Regions from separate parts of the Sodalis sp. RH21 genome, predicted to be linked through region 1. Evidence: predicted binding sites of a transcription regulator. Region 1 holds the regulator's gene; each other region holds the start of a gene.
What was found. Region 1 encodes CRP, which controls carbon source genes, mostly activating them, when cyclic AMP is high. Its sites were predicted from a motif close to ATGTGANNNNNNTCACAT; they were not measured.
Positions count from the first base shown of each region.

Region 2: the regulator CRP is predicted to act here: its motif matches at 1,757-1,774, upstream of ACL2XP_RS13110 (arabinose ABC transporter substrate-binding protein).
Region 3: the regulator CRP is predicted to act here: its motif matches at 2,087-2,104, upstream of ACL2XP_RS05305 (beta-galactosidase).

Region 1 covers NZ_CP178732.1:219,439-223,765, forward strand. The annotation lists gene ACL2XP_RS00970 (YccS/YhfK family putative transporter) at 1-1,235, opposite strand, end outside; gene crp (cAMP-activated global transcriptional regulator CRP) at 1,308-1,940, opposite strand; gene ACL2XP_RS00980 (OsmC family protein) at 2,255-2,677, shown strand; gene ACL2XP_RS00985 (phosphoribulokinase) at 2,728-3,597, opposite strand; gene ACL2XP_RS00990 (YheU family protein) at 3,700-3,945, opposite strand; gene ACL2XP_RS00995 (LysE family translocator) at 4,106-4,327, shown strand, end outside.
Region 2 covers NZ_CP178732.1:2,860,232-2,864,558, reverse strand. The annotation lists gene ACL2XP_RS13115 (ribulokinase) at 1-1,639, opposite strand, end outside; gene ACL2XP_RS13110 (arabinose ABC transporter substrate-binding protein) at 2,017-3,006, shown strand; gene araG (L-arabinose ABC transporter ATP-binding protein AraG) at 3,168-4,327, shown strand, end outside.
Region 3 covers NZ_CP178732.1:1,146,044-1,150,370, reverse strand. The annotation lists gene ACL2XP_RS05315 (EamA family transporter) at 25-858, opposite strand; gene ACL2XP_RS05310 (LacI family DNA-binding transcriptional regulator) at 881-1,972, opposite strand; gene ACL2XP_RS05305 (beta-galactosidase) at 2,273-4,327, shown strand, end outside.

The DNA.
Region 1 (4,327 bases):
TGGATGCGGACCCGGGTGGCGTTATAACCGTTCTGGCTGACGAACATCACCGTCATTAAAATCCAGTACGGTTTGGGCAGGTTAAACATCAATCCGAAACTGCTGCCGATCGCCAGTATCACCCCTAAACGGGCGGCGTTGCGCAGGGCCATGGACTTCAGGGAACAGTAGCTTATCAGCGCGTGCCAGAACGAAAGCCGCTGCTGATTGTCGGCCATCACGTCGCGGCGGTATAGGGGACGCTGGGTGCGCAGCAGGCGCGCGATGCGGCTGAAGTGATAATAACAAAAATGGCCGACTGGATTGTCGGGGTTGCGTTCGGCGATTTTTTCCAGCGCCGAGAGTGCGCTGGCCATGGTAAAGCGCCCCGGCGGCCGGTGGTACAGGATATCGTCGGCCAGCACCCGCAGCCGCGCCGCAATCACCCGCGCGTTATAGCGGATGACCGCCTCCGCGTGGCTTTGTTCCACCAGCTTTTGCACTTCGTCGGGCTGATGCAGGCTGACGGCGATATGTTCCTGTAAATCCAGCGCGACCTGGAAGGCGCGCAGCAGGCGTTTATATTGCTGTTGATGAGTGGCGGAGAGCATATGCAATTGCTGATAAACCTGCGCTATCAGGTCAATCACCGTTTGCTGGCGGGCAAACAGCGGCGGCAAAGCGGTCTCCGGGTCGGTATGCTGCGTCAGCAGGCTATATTTCGCCTCGATATAATCCGCCAGTTCCCGGTACAGCAGGCTGAGGGTTTCCCGCATCGGCTGCTCTTTCCACAGCCAGAACCACAGGCCGTTGAATAATCCGTACCAGGCGGTACCGGCAATATATAACAGCGGCGGCACGCCAAAAGGCACATTGCCGGCCAGGCCGAGGGTAAAGATGGCGGCGATAAGGGCGGCGGGCAATAAGCGCCCGTGCAGCGGGCTTATCTCGCCGGTCACGCCGAACAGCAGCGCCAGGCCGAACATAATCACGGGCAGCGGCACCGCCAGATGCAGCAACACTTGGATAAGCGTACTGCTAAGGGCGAACAGCAGGCCGCCGATGGCCAGGCGTTTAAAAAAACGTTTATGCAGGGTATCCAGGCCGGCGATATTGCAACAGGCGGGCACCAAAGAGAACAGCAGGCCGTTTTGCAGGCTGCCGAATAGCAGGCCTACCGCCACGGGCAGGCATAATACGATTGTTTGCCGTAAGGCGTAGTTAACTTCGGGGTGATAAATCAGCCTGCGCCACATAGGATCTATGGGCAAACCGTCGGCCGGCGGAAAAAGCGTGGCACAGAGCACCACGCCTGTCTTAAAACGCTATCAGCGCGTACCGTAAACGACAATGGTTTTACCGTGTGCGGAGATAAGGTTCTGATCTTCCAACATTTTAAGGATACGGCCTACTGTTTCACGCGAGCAGCCGACAATCTGACCGATTTCCTGACGGGTAATCTTGATTTGCATGCCGTCGGGATGCGTCATGGCGTCGGGTTGCTTCGCCAAATTCAGCAAAGTCTGGGCAATGCGCCCGGTAACGTCGAGAAACGCCAGGTTACCGACTTTTTCCGAGGTCACCTGCAAACGGCTGGCCATTTGCGCGGATAAACGCATGAGGATATCGGGATTGACCTGTATGAGCTGCCGGAATTTTTTATAAGAAATCTCGGCCACCTCACAGGCGGTTTTAGCCCGTACCCAGGCGCTGCGTTCCTGGCCTTCCTCGAATAAGCCTAATTCACCGATGAAATCCCCCTGGTTGAGATAGGAGAGGATCATCTCTTTGCCTTCTTCATCTTTAATCAGCACCGCGACGGCGCCCTTGACGATGTAGTAAAGCGTTTCTGCTTTTTCGCCCTGATGTATAAGCGTACTCTTCGATGGATACTTATGAATATGGCAATGAGACAGGAACCATTCGAGAGTAGGGTCTGTTTGCGGTTTGCCGAGAACCATTCGCTGTTATCCTCTTTTGTCATCGCTGTCCCTGAGTCAGGACATCGTATTCCCTGTTACGGCGCGGTATTTTTCTCTTACTCCGCGTTAACGGAGCGACGTAAGGGAACTTATTAGGGTCTGGTATTTTATGATGTTCCGATCGAGCTCTTGCCCTTTCAATATCAATGAGGCCGATCCAGCCTTGTTTTTAGCATAGGTTTGAAGCAGTGTCTTCTGTTGTCTTGCATCAGCATGAAGTATGTTCGGTAACATTGCCACTTTTCCAGCAAAAATGTAGTCTGCTGGAAAGCTTTTTATCTGGAGTCATCATAATGCAGGCACGAGTAAAATGGGTAGAAGGGTTATCTTTTATAGGCGAATCATCCTCCGGCCATCAGATTTTAATGGATGGCAATGCCGGGGAGAAGGCGCCCAGCCCCATGGAAATGGTATTGATGTCGGTCGGCGGCTGTAGCGCCATCGATGTTGTCTCGATTTTACAAAAGGGGCGGCAGGACGTGCGGGACTGCGAGGTGAAACTCACCTCCGAGCGCCGTGAAGAGGCGCCCAGGCTGTTTACCCATATCAATCTGCATTTTATCGTGACCGGCGCCGGCCTGACCGATAAGGCGGTTGAACGGGCGGTCGCGCTGTCGGCGGAAAAATATTGTTCCGTTTCCCTGATGCTCGGCGCGTCGGTCAATGTGACCCACAGCTTTGAAGTGCGCGCCGAACGCCACGCTCCCGCCGCATAACCGACCCACGCGCGCCGCGCTTAGTCGCGGCGTATCAATAGCTCCCGCGCTTACTTGATTTCTTTCCCTTCCAGCAATTGCTGCACCAGCGGCCCCACGATCAGCTCCATGGCCAGGCCCATTTTGCCGCCGGGAACCACCAGGGTATTGATATTGGAAATAAACGAACCCTGCAACATGGCCAGCAGGTAAGGAAAATCAATATGATTCAAACTGCGGAAATGAATAACGACAAAGCTTTCATCAAGCGAAGGAATCGCCTTGGCGGCGAAAGGATTTGACGTATCAACGGTGGGAACCCGCTGGAAATTGATATGGGTACGGGAAAATTGCGGCGTGATGTAATTAATGTAATCTTCCATCGACCGCACCACCGAATCCATCACCGCCTCGCGGGAATGCCCACGCTCGCCGGTATCGCGCACCAGTTTCTGAATCCATTCAAGATTAACGATGGGCACCACCCCCACCAGCAGATCCACATGCTGCGCCACATCATGGCGATCGGTGACCACGCCGCCGTGCAGCCCTTCGTAAAACAGCACGTCGGTCGGCTCCGGCAGCGGCTGCCAGGGGGTAAACGTGCCGGGAACCTGATTGTACGGCACGGCTTCATCGTAGGTATGCAGATACTTGCGCGACTCGCCCTGTCCGGACAGCCCGTATTGCTGGAGCGTACGCTCCAGTAAACCGAAATCATTGGCTTCCGGTCCGAAATAGCTGATATGGCGGCCAAGATCGCGGGCTTTGCGGATCGCCATATCCATTTCCGGCCGGGTGAAATGATGAAAGCTATCCCCTTCCAGCTCCGCGGCGTTGATTTTCAGCTGTTGGAAAATTTTACGAAACGCCAGGCTGGTGGTGGTGGTGCCCGCCCCGCTGGAGCCGGTAACGGCAATAATTGGGTGTTTTGTCGACATGGTAACCCTATGCTCGGTTGAAACGCTGCGTGATTAACATATGCCAGGCACTCAAGCCCAGGATAATTGTTATCATGTTTAGCGACGCCGGGCCAGCGCGCTTTATTCTTCGCGCGCCGGATCGTCAGGCTGGGCGTTGAATTGGCTGCGGGGCATGATATTAATATTTTCATGGAGTTCCGACCACACCACCACCGCTTCCCCGCGCTTGAGCTGGCGTTTGACATCCTCGACTTTTTGCGCCAGGGTCTTTTCCCGTTCGCCGTAATCGGTGCCCTCGCGCAGCACAAAGGATTCGATCAGGTTATACAGCGTTTCCGGATCGATTTGTTCCCATGGAATGATCACGTTATTATGTCCCGATAGTCAATAAATCAACATGTTGACGAAATTTCACCTGTTAAGGCTTGTGCAGCTTCAGCGGCGCTGTTAGCTTCATAAATATAATTATAGTGGGGGCAGTTGTACCGTGGAACCAAGTCTTTATGAACCAAGTCTTTTCTTGTCGATGCTGGGTTTTTTATGGGTGGCCGCCATTACCCCCGGGCCCAACAACATGTTGCTGACTGCCTCCGGCGCCAATTTCGGTTTCTGGCGTTCCACGCCGCTGATGCTGGGCATCATGCTCGGCATGCAATGCATACTGCTGCTGGTCGCCTTTGGCGTCGGCAGCCTGATCGCCATTTACCCTTCGCTGCATTTTACGCTGAAAGTGGCGGGCAGCCTTTAT
Region 2 (4,327 bases), 2.6 Mb from region 1:
CGCACCATTTCTGATAGCGCTCATATAGCCGCTGGAATTGTTCCACCCGCGCAGGGTCCGGTTGCAGCGTGCGTTCGATCGGACTGGCCATTGACCGCTGCGCCTGCGCGATATCCGCATGTACGCCGGCGGCCACCGCGCCAAAAATGGCTGCGCCCAGGGCGCAGCATTGATCGGAGGCCACTAATTGCAACGGGCGATTCATCACGTCGGCCAGCACCTGCATGATCGCCGGCGATTTGCGGGCGATCCCCCCCATCACCAGCACATTTTCCACCGGAATGCCCTGGGTTTCGAAACACTCCATGATGGCGCGCGCGCCAAAGGCGGTGGCGGCGATCAGCCCGCCGAACAGCGCCGGGGCATCGGTACCCAGATTAAGTCCGGTGATCATCCCTTGCAGCCGCTGATTGGCATAAGGCGTCCGGCGGCCGTTAAACCAATCCAGCACCACCGGCAGATGATCCAGGGACGGTTCCTGCGCCCAGGCTTCGGTAAGGGTGGACAGCATTTGGTCCTGGATCGCGTCCAACGCGGGTTTGAGCGCCGGATTTTGTTCCACGGCCTGGCGCAGCGGCCAGCCGAGCAAACGGCCGAACCAGGCGTAAATATCGCCGAAAGCGGATTGTCCCGCTTCCAGGCCGATAAAGCCCGGCACCACGCTGCCGTCGACCTGGCCGCAGATACCGGCGATGGAGCGATCGCCGACGGTCTGTTCGTCCGCAATCAAAATATCGCAGGTGGACGTGCCGATGACTTTAACCAGCGTATAAGGCTGGGCTCCGGCGCCGACGGTGCCCACATGGCAGTCAAAGGCACCGCCGGCGACGGTTACGGTGGTCGGCAAACCCAATTTTTGCGCCCATTCGGCGCAGATGAGGCCGACCGGCGCTTCCGCGGTATAGGTCGCGGTAAACAGGGGATATTGCAGCCGTTCGGTGAGCACCGGATCGAGCGCTTCCAGGAAGGCTTTCGGCGGTACGCCGTGCCAGTCGGGGTGCCACAGGGATTTATGCCCCGCGGCGCAGCGTCCGCGTTTAATCTCCTGCGGGCGGCTGGCGCCGGACAGGATTGCCGGCACCCAGTCGCACAATTCTATCCAGGATACCGCCTCTTGCCGCACCAGGGCATCCTGGCGGGTGATATGTAAAATTTTGGCCCAGAACCATTCGGACGAGTACACGCCGCCGATATAGCGGGTGTAATCAGGGAAATCGCCGTTATGGCACAGTTGATTAATCGCCTCGGCTTCGTCTATAGCGGTGTGATCCTTCCATAAAATAAACATGGCGTTCGGGTTATCCGCGAATTCCGGGCGCAATGCCAGCACGCGGCCTTCGGCATCGATGGGCGCCGGCGTCGAACCGGTAGTATCCACGCCGATGCCGACGATCTTCAGACGCTGGGCCGGTGATAAATCGTCAACCACGGCGCGGATCGCCTGTTCCATTGATTCCAGATAGTCGGCCGGATGATGGCGAAATTGATTATGCGCGGGTTTGCAATACTGGCCCTCGCGCCATCGCGGGTACCAGACCACTTCGGTCGCCAGCTCTTTGCCGCTTTGGCAATCCACTGCCAGGGCGCGTACCGAGTCGCTGCCGAAATCAAGCCCGAGGCTGATGGCCTCTTCACTCATGCTGTTCTCTCCTGTTGACCCGAAAACGGATGATGTGAACAACCATAAGGATGTTTTGACGGCGCAGTGAGGAAAGGTTAGCTGGAAGTATGCACATTTCTGTCACCCATGGCTGAAATGTGATGGTCATCAAAAAGTTACAGGGAGGTGAAATTTGCTGTATCTATGCACAAAACGGCTGTAATTGAGAACTGTGATAACGCTCTACATTTTGGCAACACTTTAACGCTAAAACTACTCCCGTCTAAAGGGCCGGGTGGGGTGAACGGTGATATTTCCGCCGCTTAGCTGTACCGCGTGGCCACAACTTCCCTACTGATAACGCTTACACGCTTCAGCATTTCGAAGCACGGCGATAAAAAATACCGGAGAGTTACATGCATAAATTCACTAAGGCACTGGCGGCGATTGGATTGGCCGCCGTTATGTCTCAATCGGCTATGGCGGAAAATTTGAAATTAGGTTTCCTGGTTAAACAGCCGGAAGAACCCTGGTTTCAGACAGAATGGCGTTTTGCGGACAAAGCCGGTAAAGATCTGGGTTTTGACGTTATCAAGATCGCCGCGCCCGATGGCGAAAAAACCCTCAACGCCATCGACAGCCTGGCCGCCAGCGGCGCCAAAGGCTTTGTCATTTGTACCCCTGATCCTAAATTGGGGTCGGCCATTATTGCCAAGGCCCGCAGCTATGATATGAAAGTCATCGCGGTGGATGACCAATTTGTCACCGCCAAAGGCAAACCGATGGACAGCGTGCCCCTGGTTATGATGGCCGCCACCAAGATTGGCGAGCGCCAGGGCCAGGAATTATGGAAAGAAATGAATAAACGCGGCTGGAATGTCGCCGATACCGGCGTCATGGCCATCACCGCCGACGAACTCGATACCGCGCGTCGCCGCACCACCGGGTCGATGGATGCCCTGAAAGCCGCCGGCTTCCCGGAAAAACAAATTTATAAAGTGCCGACCAAATCCAACGATATCCCCGGGGCGTTCGATGCCGCCAACTCGTTGCTGGTGCAGCACTCCGGCGTTAAAAACTGGCTGATTATCGGTATGAACGACAACACCGTGCTCGGCGGCGTACGCGCCACCGAGGGCCAGGGCTTCAAGGCGCCCAACGTCATCGGCATCGGTATCAACGGCGTGGACGCGGTAAGCGAGTTGTCCAAAGCCAACGCGACCGGTTTCTACGGTTCATTGCTGCCAAGCCCGGACGTGCACGGCTACAAGAGCATCCAGATGCTTAATGACTGGGTGACCAAAGGTGTCGAACCACCGAAATTCACCGAAGTCACCGACGTCGTGGTCATTACCCGCGATAACTTCAAAGAAGAATTGGCGAAAAAAGGCCTGGGCGGTAAGTAATTGCCTTTACCCGCTTGTTTCCCGGGACGGCCTTGCGCCGTCCCTGTCCATGACGAAGTCATTCATCAAGAGGATATGCACGTGTCAGCCAAAACCCCTGATGATTACCGTAGCGGGAATGCCGGCGTACCGTTCGTATCGGTTAACGCGAGGATGTGTTCATGACAACTCAGACACCTTATCTGTCGTTCCGCGGCATCGGTAAAATCTTCCCCGGCGTCAAAGCGCTGGATGATATCAGTTTCGATTGCCGCCAGGGGCAGATCCACGCCCTGATGGGCGAGAACGGCGCCGGAAAGTCAACGCTGCTGAAAATCCTCAGCGGCAGCTATACGCCGAGCCAGGGCGAAATTTTTATTAAAGGGCAGCCGGTTCATTTCGCCTCCACCGCCGACGCGCTCAATGCCGGGGTGGCGATTATTTACCAGGAACTGCATCTGGTGCCGGAAATGACCGTGGCGGAAAATATCTACCTCGGCCAGTTGCCGAATAAATACGGCATGGTTAACCGCGCCATATTGAATTATGAAACCAAACTCCAGCTTGAGCATCTGGGATTGGATATTTCGCCGGATACCCCGCTGAAATACCTGTCCATCGCCCAATGGCAGATGGTGGAAATTGCCAAGGCGCTAACCCGCAACGCCAAAATTATTGCATTCGACGAGCCGACCAGTTCGCTGTCGGCCCGTGAAATCGAACAACTCTTCAGGGTGATCCGCGAATTGCGCGCCGAAGGCCGGGTGATTTTATACGTTTCCCACCGCATGGAAGAAATCTTCATGCTGGGCGACGCCATCACGGTGTTTAAAGACGGTAAATATGTACGCACCTTTGATGATATGACCGCCGTTGATCACACCAGCCTGGTGCAGGCGATGGTGGGGCGCAATCTCGGCGATATTTACGGTTACCAGCCGCGTGAACATGGCGCGGTCCGGCTGCAACTGGATAATATCAAAGCCGTCGGCGTCAAGACGCCCATCACGCTGTCGGTGCACGCCGGTGAAATTGTCGGATTGTTCGGCCTGGTGGGCGCCGGACGCAGCGAACTGATGAAAGGCCTGTTCGGCGGCACCCTGATTACCGGCGGACAACTGCTGCTCGACGGCCAGCCGCTTAATATCCGCTCGCCCATCGACGCCATTCGCGCCGGTTTGCTGCTGTGCCCGGAGGATCGCAAGGCCGACGGCCTGATTCCGGTGCATTCGGTGCGTGAAAATATCAATATCAGCGCCCGGCGCAAGACCATCAAGGCCGGATTTCTGATTAACGACCGGTGGGAAAAAGAGAATGCGCAGGAACATATCCGATCGCTGAA
Region 3 (4,327 bases), 930 kb from region 1:
GCGCCGGCCCGGATGGCGGCGCGGTCAAGCCAGGCGCAGGAGCACCGCCCCCGCGGTTATCAGCGCAATCATCGCCCATTGATCGCGGCGGACGCGCTCTTTTAATACGGCCACCGCGATCAGCACCGCAAATAAAATCGACGTTTCCCGCAGCCCGGCCACCAGCGCCACCGGCGCTTTGGTCATGGCCCATAGGGCGATGCCATACGACGCCAGCGTGCCGGCGCCGCCAATGACGCCATAATGAAGATTGCCGCGGGCGTAATGAACAAACGCCGTACGGCGGGCCAGCAGCACCCAGCCGAGCAGGACCATCGCGGTCAGCAGAAAAATCCACAGGGTATAGGCGGCGGGGGCGGCGGATCTGCGCACCCCGATACCGTCGATCAGGGTATAGGCGGCAATCACTACGGCGGTGGCCAGCGCCAGCCACACTCCTTTTCGGTTATTCAGCCCCCGGCCGCGAATCATCGCCATTATGCCGCCGCTAATCAGCAAAATACCGGCCCAGGCCGGCGGGGAAAGACTTTCGCCTATGACCCATGGACTGGCCAGGGCGACAAACACCGGCGCGCTGCCGCGCATCAGCGGATAAGCCTGGCTCATATCGGCAATGCGGTAAGTGTTGGCGATCAGGAGATAATAACCGACCTGGCACAGCGCCGACGCCGCGATAAACCCCCAGCTCGGCGGCGCGGGGGGCGTCAGGAACGGTAACGCGCAGGCCGCCAGCATCCCGGCCATGCCGCTGACCAGAATGGTGGCCAGCAGCTTATCGCCGGCGCCTTTGACCACCGCGTTCCAGCAGGCATGCAGACACGCGGCGAACAACACGATGGCGATTAGCGAAGCCGACATATCCCTCCCTTCTTCCGGTAAATTAACGGCGCAGCTGCGCGGCGATCTGCTGCAGCTGTTCGGCCAGTTGCAAGTAGTTTTTATCCGCCGCGCCCGGCCGGGCGGTGGAACCGCGCACCACCAATCGGGTCGGCAATATAATCGATTCGGGCGCGGGACGCGTGCCGCCGTTGAGATAGGCCACCAGCCGGGTCACCGCCTCCTGGCCCAGGCGGTTGAAGTCTTGGGCGACCGTAGTCAGCGCCGGTAAAAAAAACGCGCTGTCCCGAGTATCATCATATCCGATAACCGAAATCTGCCACGGCACGCCGAGCTGCTGCTGATGCAAGGCGCTCAGCACCCCGAGCGCCATCTGATCGTTACCCACCAGCATGGCGCTGAAGGCGCCGGGGATGCGGGTCATATCCAGGGTAAGCTGATAGCCGCTTTGGGCGCTCCAGTCCCCTTGGCGGGTCGCCGCCGGCTCCAGGCCGTAGCGTTGCAACGCGCTGCGCCAGCTTTGCAGGCGCAGGCGCGCCGAAACCGAGCTGAATGGTCCGGACAGTAAGCCAAATGCGCGGTGTCCCTGTTGATACAGGTGATCTACGCTGGCCTGCGTGCCGTCATCGGGATTAAACATCACGTGGAACACCTGCGCGTCGGGGGGTACATCCAGAAACAGGCAGGCCAGCGGCTGGTTATCGCTGACCACCCTTTCCGCCCGATCCGCATCCAGGGGCAAATTCAGTATCACCCCGTCCACCCGCTGGGCCTGCAATTCGCTCAGGGCTGACTGCAATCCCCCGTGGCGATCCTCATCCCTGTCCTCATCAACGATGGCGATCAACACATTAAATCCCTGCTCCTGGGCATAAAACTTAATGGCCGAGGCGATCTGCGAGGGCGCATGCAGGCCCAGGGACGTCGTCACCAATCCCAGCGTAAAGCCGCGTTTCCCAGCCAACTGCTGCGCCATCCGGTTTGGAACGTAATTCAGCGCGCTAATGGCCTCCTCGACTTTGAGGCGGGTAGCGTCCGTTACGTGAGCGGACCGGTTAAGTACCCGGGATACCGTTTGATAAGAAACGCCGGCATAGCGGGCCACATCATCCAGCGTGGCGTTTTTTGGTTTCACTTCATCCCTCCCGGTACCCGGTCCATATGAGCGTACCCGGCGATCATTAAGTCCTTTGGACATGAAGTCATACCGGATCGTACTACTGTGAGTTATACGCTCACATAGCAAGCATTGTGATAATAATCACTTATCGGCCATTAAGTAACTAAATAATCTTGTAAAAGATCGCTATTTGATAGATTGAGCATTGCCTATAGGCCGGCTTGTGACGTTAAATAAAAAATATGTGAGCGGATAACATTCCCGCTATCTCCATACACCGATCCCGCGTCCAGGTTGCGCAGCATAAGGTATAACATGACTATTTCCCCTGCGGGGCGGCCCGACCCCGCCGCTTTATCGTCGCTGGCCACCGTGCTGTCGCGCGAGGATTGGCAAAACCCCGCCGTGACCCATTGGCACCGGCTGCCGGCGCATCCGCCGTTTAATAGCTGGCCCGATGAGCAGTCCGCCCGTCTGGAAACGGCCAGCGTAAACCGGCGGTCATTGGATGGGGAATGGGCGTTCAGTTACTTCGCGCGCCCGCAGGCGGTGCCGGAAAGCTGGCTGGACGCCGATCTGCCCGAGGCGCGGGGAATCAACGTGCCGTCGAACTGGCAGATGGCCGGTTTTGACCTGCCGGTCTATACCAATGTGAAGTACCCTATCCCGGTCAATCCGCCGTGGGTGCCGGAGCAAAATCCCACCGGCTGCTACTCCCGCACTATCACCGTGCCGCGCGAGTGGCTTGGCCAGGGCCGTACCCGCATTATTTTCAACGGCGTAAACTCGGCCTTCTATTTATGGTGCAACGGCCGCTGGGTGGGTTATTCACAAGATAGCCGCCTGCCCGCCGAATTCGATTTGACGGACTTTTTGCACGACGGCGATAACCGGCTGTGCGCCATGGTGCTGCGCTGGTGCGACGGCAGTTACCTGGAAGATCAGGATATGTGGCGCATGAGCGGTATTTTCCGCTCGGTTTCGCTGTTGCATAAACCGGCGGCGGGTTTTGGGGATATCCAAATCCGCACCCGGCTCGATGCGCTGTACCGGCATGGCGCGCTGGAGGTGGCCGCGGCTATCGTCCTGCCGCCCGCCGGCCCTCTCCTGGACGCGGAGGGTTATACCGTCGCGGTGTCGCTGTGGCTGGGCGGCGAGCGGGTGGCAGAGCAGGAAGCCCCGCTCGGTTCGGCGGTGATAGACGAGCGCGGCCCCTATGCCGACCGGGTGAACCTGAGTATAGCGGTACAAGCGCCCCGCCTGTGGAGCGCCGAAATGCCGGATCTGTACCGGGCGGTAGTGGTATTGCGTTCCGGCGACGGCATGACGCTGGAGGCGGAAGCCTATGACGTCGGCTTTCGCAATATCGAAGTGAAAAACGGCCTGTTGCGGCTTAACGGCAAGCCGCTGCTGATCCGCGGCGTTAATCGTCATGAACATCACCCCGCCCATGGACAGGTAATGGATGCCGAGACGATGCGCCGGGATATTGTGCTAATGAAGCAGCATAACTTCAACGCGGTGCGCTGTTCCCATTATCCCAACCACCCTTTGTGGTATCGCCTGTGCGACCAGTACGGCCTGTATGTGGTGGACGAGGCCAATATCGAAACCCATGGCATGGAACCCATGGGCCGGCTGGCGGACGATCCGGCATGGTTCCCGGCGTTTAGCGAACGGGTGACGCGCATGGTGCAGTGCAACGGCAATCATGCCAGCATCATTATCTGGTCGCTGGGCAATGAATCCGGCCACGGCGCTACCCATGACGCGCTCTATCAGTGGGTCAAAACCCGCGATCCCAGCCGCCCGGTGCAATATGAAGGGGGCGGCGCCAATAGCCGCGCCACCGATATTCTCTGCCCGATGTACGCCCGGGTTGATGAAGATCAGCCCTTCCCGGCGGTACCGAAGTGGTCGATCAAAAAATGGATCGGCCTGCCCGGCGAACAGCGCCCCCTGATCCTGTGCGAATACGCCCATGCCATGGGCAACAGCCTGGGCGGGTTTGCCGACTATTGGCAGGCGTTCCGCCAGTATCCCCGCCTGCAGGGCGGGTTTATCTGGGATTGGGCGGATCAGGGGCTGGATCTCAGCGACGGCGACGGCGGGACGCACTGGGCTTACGGCGGCGACTTCGGCGATCGCCCCAACGATCGCCAGTTTTGCCTGAACGGCGTGGTATTTCCGGATCGCACCCCGCATCCCGGCCTGATGGAGGTGAAGCACCAGCAGCAATATTTCCAATTCCGGCTACTGGGCACGGAACCGCTGCGCATTGAGATCGCCAGCGAATATCTGTTTCGCACCAGCGATAACGAAGTGCTGCGCTGGTCCCTTGAGTGCGACGGCACCCCCCTGCTCAGCGGC